2 regions of the Streptomyces sp. NPDC085937 genome follow, and region 2 is predicted to be linked to the other one. Evidence: riboswitches for the same ligand, from Rfam matches in the RefSeq annotation. Region 2 holds a riboswitch; the other holds the start of a gene.
What was found. Region 2 has a riboswitch for thiamine pyrophosphate ahead of ACIF8S_RS30170 (thiamine ABC transporter substrate binding subunit). Riboswitches for the same ligand answer to the same signal wherever they lie in the genome.
Positions count from the first base shown of each region.

Region 1 (4,220 bases), on a different contig from region 2:
TCGCTCAGCGCCTGCGCGGGCGTGCCCGGCAGGCTGGGGTCGGGGGTGAACAGCCACTCCAGCATCTCTTCGACCGTGAAGCCGTCGTCCCGCAGGAGCGTCAGGGTCCCGGTCAGGCCCTTGACGACCTTGTCCCCGTCGATGAAGGCGGCGGGGACGTGCAGTGCGCGGTTCTCACCCCGGCGTACGGCGATGAGCTGGCCGTCCTTCACCAGCTGCCGGACGCGCGTCACCTCGACGCCGAACTGTTCGGCGATGTCGGGAAGGGTGAGCCAGGCGGGGACGAGAGCATCGATCTTTGCGTCAATCTCGGTCACGGGACAAGCCTGCCACCTGCCACCGACAGTCGGAAGCCGACCCCGTCCGGCCGGGCGGGCGCGTCGTGCGGAGGACGGACGCGTCGTGCGGAGGACGGACGCGTCGTGCGGAGGACGCGCGCCCGGGGTCACGCCGTCGCCGACTTCAGCGGCCGCGCCGGGTCCGCCACCCGCTCCGGGTCCATCGCGGCGCCCGCCTCGATCAGCCGGCGTCCCTGCGCCAGGTCCCGGGGCCGCCCCACCGCGAGCAGCGCGACCAGACGGTCCCCGCGCAGCCAGCACACGCTCCACGCCGGGCCGGCCGGGTCCCCGCGCCACACCGTGCGGTCGGCGTCCGCGTGGTGCCCCGCGTACTGCACGAAGCGGCCGAACTGCTCGGACCAGAAGTACGGCACCGGGTCGTACACCTCGCCACCCCCGCCGACGATGTTCGCGGCGACCGTGCGGGGGCCCTGGAGGGCGTTGTCCCAGTGGTGGACCAGCAGGCGCTCGCCGTAGCGGCCGGACGGGAAGGACGCGCAGTCGCCGACGGCGTACACATCCGGCAGGGAGGTCGCCAGGTGCTCGTCCGCGACGACCTCGCCGTGCGTGCCGAGGGCGATCCCGGAGCCGGTCAGCCAGGCCGTGGCGGGGCGGGCCCCGATGCCCACGACCACCGCGCCGGCGGGCAGCCGCGTGCCGTCGTCGAGGAGCACGGCACCGGATTCGACGGCCCGTACGCGCGCGTGGGTGCGCAGCGTGACCCCGGCCTCGGCGTACCAGGCGGCCATCGGCGCGGCGACCTCGGCGGGCAGCGCCCCCACCAGCGGCCGCTCCTCGGCCTCCACGACGGTGACCGCGCAGCCCGCCTCGCGGGCCGCCGTGGCGAACTCCGCGCCGATCCAGCCGGCGCCGACCACCACGACGTCGTGCTGCGCGGCGAGCACCGGCCGCAGCCGTGCCGCGTCGTCCAGGGTGCGCAGCAGATGCACGCCGGCGACACCCTCGGTGCCGGGCAGCCGGAGCGGTTCCGCGCCGGTGGCGAGCACCAGCACGTCGTACGGGACGGGCCCGGCCTCGGTGTCCAGTTCGTGGTCGCCGGGGCGCAGGCCCAGCACCTCGCAGCCCAGCCGCAGCCCGATGCCGAGCTCCTCGAAATCCACGTCGAACGCGGAACTCTCGGCCGTGCCCAGCAGCACCGCCTTCGACAACGGCGGCCGGTCGTACGGCTGGTGGGGCTCGGCCCCGATCAGCGTCACCTCACCGTCGAAGCCCTGCTCCCGCAGCGCGGCCGCGGTCTGTACGCCCGCCATGCCCGCGCCCGCCACCACGACCCGCCGCGGCGCGGCCCCTCCCGGTTCCTGCGTCTGCTCGCTCACCCGCTCACCATAGACACCCGCGCCCGCCGCGCCGGACCCCTCGTCGCTCCCCCCGCCGGACCCCTCGCCGCTCCCCCCGCCGGGTCGCCGCCCCTCCCGCGCGGGGGACCCCGCCGCCCCTCCCACGCGGGGTCCCTTACGGGTGCCGCGTGGCGCGGGCTAGGGTGGCCCGCGTACACGCACTCGCGGGAGCCCGGACGCACCGGGCTGAGAGGGAGGCTGGCGGCCTCCGACCGTACGAACCTGATCCGGGTCATGCCGGCGAAGGGAGGGGCTGGACGCCCATGTCGCCCACGCGTAGCGCAGACGTCCTCGTCGTCGGGGGCGGGATCATCGGTCTGGTCACGGCCTGGCGGGCCGCGCAGGCCGGACTCGCCACGGCCGTCGTGGACCCCGAGCCGGGCGGCGGCGCCGCCCGGGTGGCCGCCGGGATGCTGGCCGCCGTCACCGAGCTGCACCACGGCGAGCAGACGCTGCTGGGCCTCAGCCTGGCCTCGGCGCGCCGCTACCCGGCCTTCGCCGCCGAGCTGACCGAGTACACCGGCCAGGACCTCGGCTACCGCCGCAGCGGCACCCTCGCCGTGGCGCTGGACGCCGACGACCGCGCGCATCTGCGCGAGCTGCACGCCCTGCACCAGCGCTCCGGCCTGGACTCGCAGTGGCTGTCCGGACGGGAGTGCCGCCGCCTGGAGCCGATGCTCGCGCCGGGCGTGCGCGGCGGGCTGCGGGTGGACGGCGACCACCAGATCGACCCCCGACGGCTGGCGTCCGCCCTCGTGACCGCCTGCGAGCGGGCCGGTGTCATCCTCCACCACACCTGGGCCGAGCAGCTGGTCGTCGCCGGCGACCGGGCGCGCGGTGTCGTCACCGCGGCCGGTGACGAGCTGGGCGCGGGCCAGGTGGTGCTCGCCGCGGGCAGCTGGAGCGGCAGGCTCGCGGGCGTCCCGCAGGACGTGCTGCCCCCGGTGCGGCCGGTCAAGGGGCAGGTGCTGCGGCTGGCGATGCCCGACCGGCCCGAGCCCTTCCTGAGCCGCACGGTGCGGGCCGTGGTGCGCGGCAGCCACGTCTACCTGGTGCCACGTGAGAACGGCGAGCTGGTGATCGGCGCGACCAGCGAGGAGATGGGCTGGGACACCACCGTCACGGCGGGTGGCGTCTACGAGCTGCTGCGTGACGCCCACGAGCTGGTCCCCGGCATCACCGAGCTGCCGCTGACCGAGACGATCGCCGGTCTGCGCCCCGGCTCCCCCGACAACGCGCCGCTGCTCGGCCCGACGCGGCTCCCGGGACTGCTGCTGGCCACCGGCCACCACCGCAACGGCGTCCTGCTGACGCCCGTCACCGGCGACGCCATGGCGCGGGCGCTGACCACCGGCGACCTGCCCCAGGAGGCCCTCCCCTTCTCGCCCCGGCGCTTCGGCGCCCCCGTCCTCGCGGAGCAGCCCGTATGACCACCCGGGTCACCACCGTCACCGTCACCGTCAACGGCGAGCCCCGCCGGTTCCCGCCCGGAACCGCCCTGGACCTCGTCGTCAGGTCGCTCACCGCCGCGCCCTCCGGGGTGGCCGCGGCCCTCAACGAAACCGTCGTCCCGCGCGCCCAGTGGCCCGCCACCCCCCTGACCGAAGGGGACCGGGTGGAGGTCCTCACCGCGGTCCAAGGAGGCTGACATGGCCGACGATCCCTTCGTCCTCGGCGGCCGGGCCCTGACGTCCCGCCTGATCATGGGGACCGGCGGGGCGCCGAGCCTCGACGTGCTGGAGCGGGCGCTGGTGGCGTCCGGGACGGAACTGACGACCGTCGCCATGCGGCGGGTGGACCCCTCGGTGCACGGGTCCGTGCTGTCGGTGCTGCGGAAGCTGGGCATCGGGGTGCTGCCGAACACCGCCGGGTGCTTCACCGCCGGGGAGGCCGTGCTCACCGCGCGGCTGGCCCGGGAGGCGCTCGGCACGGACCTGGTGAAGCTGGAGGTCATCGCCGACGAGCGCACCCTGCTGCCGGACCCGGTCGAGCTGCTGGACGCGGCGGAGACGCTCGTCGACGACGGCTTCACGGTCCTGCCGTACACCAACGACGACCCGGTGCTGGCCCGGAAGCTGGAGGACGTGGGCTGTGCGGCGGTCATGCCGCTCGGCTCGCCGATCGGGTCGGGTCTGGGCATCCGCAACCCGCACAACTTCGAGCTGATCGTGGAGCGGGCCGGGGTGCCGGTGATCCTGGACGCCGGGGCCGGCACCGCCTCCGACGTGGCGCTGGCGATGGAGCTGGGCTGCGCGGGCGTGATGCTGGCGTCCGCCGTCACCCGCGCCCAGGAACCGGTGCTGATGGCGTCCGCGATGCGGGGCGCGGCGGAGGCGGGACGGCTCGCGCGGCGGGCGGGACGCATCCCCCGGCGGCACTTCGCGCAGGCCTCCTCCCCCGTCGGGGGCCGGGCCGCGCTGGACCCGGAGCGGCCCGCGTTCTGACCCCGTGTCCGGGCCCGCGTTCGGACGCGGTCGGGTAACACAGGTCACAGGTCCGCTCCAACGGCGGTTGATCGGGCCGG
Region 1 covers NZ_JBITSH010000012.1:112,049-116,268, forward strand. The annotation lists gene ACIF8S_RS24460 (Rv2175c family DNA-binding protein) at 1-317, opposite strand, end outside; gene ACIF8S_RS24465 (NAD(P)/FAD-dependent oxidoreductase) at 446-1,675, opposite strand; TPP riboswitch at 1,851-1,962, shown strand; gene thiO (glycine oxidase ThiO) at 1,960-3,126, shown strand; gene thiS (sulfur carrier protein ThiS) at 3,123-3,344, shown strand; gene ACIF8S_RS24480 (thiazole synthase) at 3,346-4,140, shown strand.
Region 1: it holds a riboswitch for thiamine pyrophosphate, as region 2 does, so the genes downstream of both, thiO (glycine oxidase ThiO) here and ACIF8S_RS30170 (thiamine ABC transporter substrate binding subunit) in region 2, are expected to answer to the same signal.

Region 2 (4,220 bases):
GACGGTCGCGTCCTGAAGGCTCAGCAGCATCTAGAACTCCCCGCTCCGGTCGGTCCGCAGCCGCTCCAGCACCAGCAGCGCCACCGCGCACACGATCATCAGGATGGTCGACAGGGCCATGGCCTGGCCGTAATTGAGGTCCCCGGGCCGTCCCAGCAGCCGCGCCACGGCCACCGGAAGGGTGGGGTTGTCCGGCCGCGCGATGAACACCGTCGCCCCGAACTCCCCGAGAGACACCGCGAAGGCGAACCCGGCCGCGATCAGCAGCGCCCGCCGCACCAGCGGCAGGTCCACCTCACGCCACGCCCGCCACGGCGACGCCCCGAGCACCGCCGCCGCTTCCCGCAGCCGTACGTCCACCGCCCGCAGCACCGGCAGCATGGTCCGTACGACGAAGGGGACGCCGACCAGTGCCTGCGCCAGCGGGACCAGCATCCAGGAGGCGCGCAGGTCCAGCGGCGGCTCGTCGAGCGCGATGAGGAAGCCGAAGCCCACGGTCACCGCGGACACCCCGAGCGGCAGCATCAGCAGCGCGTCGAAGCCGCGCACCAGCCGCCCCGCGTCCCGCCGGGTGAGCGCGACGGCGGCGAGCCCGCCGATCACCACAGCGATCACGGTGGCGGCGACGGCGTAGCGCAGCGAGTTGCCGACCGCCTCGATGGGCGCGACGAGGAACACTCCCCCGTCGCCGTCGGTCAGCGCCCGGTAGTAGCCGAGGCCGGCGCTGCCGAAGGAGCGCTGCACCAGTACGCCGAGCGGCATCAGGAGCAGCACGGCCACCGTGGCGACGACTCCGCCGAGCAGCGCCCACTGCCCTGCGCCGCGCGGCCGGCGCGCGGTCACCGAGGGGTCGACGAGGCGCAGCGCGGTCTCACGACGCCGCACGGTCCAGGCGTGCAGCGCGAGGATCAGGCCGACGGCGGCGAACTGGATCATCGTGAGGACGGCGGCGGTGGACAGGTCGAAGAGGTCGGCGGTCTGCCGGTAGATCTCCACTTCGAGGGTGGAGAAGGTGGGCCCGCCGAGGATCTGCACCACGCCGAACGAGGTGAAGGTGAACAGGAAGACCATCAGCGCGGCGGCGGCCACGGCGGGGGCGAGCGCCGGCAGGGTGACCGTACGCCAGGCGGTGAGACGGGAGGCGCCGAGCATCCGCGCGGCCTCCTCCTGACGCGGGTCGAGCTGGGACCACAGCCCGCCCACGGTGCGGACGACCACGGCGTAGTTGAAGAAGACGTGCGCGAGGAGGATCGCCCACACGGTGGTGTCGAGGCGCACGCCCCACAGCTCGTCCAGCAGTCCGCCGCGTCCGACCAGGGCGAGGAACGCCGTGCCGACGACGACCGTCGGCAGCACGAACGGCACGGTGATCACCGCCCGCAGCATCTGTTTGCCGGGGAAGTCGAAACGGGCCAGGACGTAGGCGCCGGGCAGCGCGATCACCAGCGTGAGGCCCGTGGAGACGAGCGCCTGCCAGGTGGTGAACCACAGCACCTGGCGGATGTCGGACTGGGCCAGCACGTCCGCGATCCGCCCGGGCTGCCAGCCGCCGTCGGTCTTCAGCCCGCGCGCGACGATCGCGGTGACCGGGTAGGCGAAGAAGACCGCGAAGAACGCGGCCGGCACGGCCAACAGGCCGAGCCGTGCCGCGTTCCGGCGCCACCACCCGCGCCGGCGCGGGCTCACTTCAGTACGAGCGAGGTCCACGACTTGACCCACTGGTCACGGTTCTCGGCGATCTTCACCGGGTCCATGGTCTGCGGCTGCTTCGCCTGCGGCCCGAACTTCACGAACTCCTCAGGCACGGACGCACCCTCGCGCACCGGGTAGACGAACATGTTGAGCGGCATGTCGTCCTGGAAGGTCTTGCCGATCAGGAAGTCGAGCAGTGCCTTGCCGCCCTCGGAATTCTTCGCGTTGCTCAGCAGCCCCGCGTACTCGACCTGCCGGAAGCAGGTGCCCTCGGCGACGCCGGTGGGCGCGGTGTCGGGCTTCGGGTCGGCGTAGATCACCTCGGCGGGCGGCGAGGAGGCGTACGACACGACGAGCGGCCGGTCCGCCTTGGCCTCCTTGCCGCCGGCCGAGCCGGAGAACTCCTCGTTGTAGGCCTGCTCCCAGCCGTCGACCACCTTGACGCCGTTGGCCCTGAGCTTCTTCCAGTAGTCCCGCCAGCCCTCGTCCCCGTACTTGGCGGCGGTGCCGAGCAGGAAGCCGAGGCCGGGTGAGGAGGTGGCGGCGTTCTCGACGACCAGGAGGTCCTTGTAGGCGGGCTTGACCAGGTCGTCGAGGGACTTCGGCGGGGTCAGGCCCTTGTCCTCGAACCAGGCCTTGTCGTAGTTGACGCAGACGTCACCGGTGTCGACCGGGGTGACCCGGTGCTCGTCCTCGTCCACCCGGTACTCGGGCAGCAGCTGGTCGGATCCCTTGGCCTCGTAGGACTGGAACAGCCCGTTGTCGAGGGCGCGGGACAGCAGGGTGTTGTCGACGCCGAAGAAGACGTCGCCCTGGGGGTTGTCCTTGGTCAGGATCGCCTTGTTCACGGCCTGGCCCGCGTCGCCGTCCTCGAGGACCTTGAGCTTGTAGCCGGACTGCTTCTCGAAGGCGGCGACGACGTCCTTCGACACGGCCCACGAGTTGTGACTGACGAGGGTCACGGTCCTGGAGCCGGTACCGCTGCCGCCGTCGTCGCCGGACGACCCGCAGGCGGACAGCGTGACGAGCCCCAGCCCGACGGCCAGGACCATGACCTTCTTGGTGATGTCCACTTGATTCCTCCTGGAGTGACCAGGAAGAGACGCGGCCCTGCCCGGAACCCCTGGGCGGGGTCCCGGGCAGGGCGCAACAGCTCGAGTGATGACCGATCTCCCTACCCAGAATGACCTGGGCCAGGTTCGGAGGGTCTGCGGCCGGTGCCGCACTCTCAGCGCTGTGGCGCTCCCCTGTCGGAATATGAAGATGTACGTACCCGGGTCAGACTACCGTTCGCTCGCGGCGAGCTGACCACACGCCCCGTCGATCTCCTGACCACGGGTGTCCCGGATCGTCACCGGCACACCGTGCGCGGCGATCGCCTCGACGAACGCCTTCTCGTCCTCGGGCCGGGACGCGGTCCACTTGGACCCCGGCGTCGGGTTGAGCGGGATGAGGTTGACGTGCACGGGCCGCCCCTTGAGGAGCCGTCCGAGGCGGTCGCCCCGCCACGCCTGGTCGTTGATGTCCCGGATGAGGGCGTACTCGATGGACAGCCGGCGTCCCGACCTGGCCGCGTACTCGAAGCCGGCGTCGAGCACCTCGCGCACCTTCCACCGCGTGTTCACGGGGACGAGGGTGTCGCGCAGCTCGTCGTCAGGGGCGTGCAGCGAGATGGCGAGGCGGCACTTGAAGCCCTCCTCGGTGAACCGGTGGATGGCCGGCACCAGGCCGACCGTCGACACGGTGATGCCGCGCTGCGACAGCCCGAGCCCGTCCGGCTCGGGGTCGGTGAGCCGGCGGATGGCGCCGACGACCCGCTTGTAGTTGGCGAGAGGCTCGCCCATGCCCATGAACACGATGTTGCTCAGCCGCGCGGGTCCGCCGGGCACCTCGCCGTCGCGCAGCGCCCGCATCCCGTCCACGATCTGGTGCACGATCTCGGCGGTCGACAGGTTCCGGTCGAGCCCGGCCTGCCCGGTCGCGCAGAACGGGCAGTTCATGCCGCAGCCGGCCTGGGAGCTGATGCACATGGTGACCCGGTCCGGGTACCGCATCAGCACGGACTCGACGAGGGTCCCGTCGAACAGCTTCCACAGCGTCTTGCGGGTCGTCCCCGCGTCGGTCGACAGATGCCGCACGACGGTCATCAGCTCAGGAAGCAGCGCCTCCTGCAGCTTCCCGCGCGAGCCGGCGGGGATGTCGGTCCACTGCTCCGGGTCGTGCGCGTACCGCGCGAAGTAGTGCTGCGAGAGCTGCTTGGCACGGAACGGCTTCTCACCGACCGCGACAACCGCCTCCTTGCGCTCGGCAGGCGTGAGATCGGCAAGATGCCGCGGCGGCTTCTTGACTCCGCGCGGCGCGACGAATGTAAGTTCTCCGGGCTTAGGCATGGCTGTACCAGTGTCGCAGATCCACATGGGTGACCTGCGGGTGCCGATGACCACACCGGCCGGCCGCGCTCGCCGGGATCGCTGCCGGACCACCTCGGGCGGCCCGGGCACGGCCCGGCGAGGCTCACCCGCCGGCTG
Region 2 covers NZ_JBITSH010000019.1:78,671-82,890, reverse strand. The annotation lists gene ACIF8S_RS30180 (ABC transporter ATP-binding protein) at 1-30, opposite strand, end outside; gene ACIF8S_RS30175 (ABC transporter permease) at 31-1,686, opposite strand; gene ACIF8S_RS30170 (thiamine ABC transporter substrate binding subunit) at 1,683-2,765, opposite strand; TPP riboswitch at 2,846-2,951, opposite strand; gene rlmN (23S rRNA (adenine(2503)-C(2))-methyltransferase RlmN) at 2,976-4,082, opposite strand.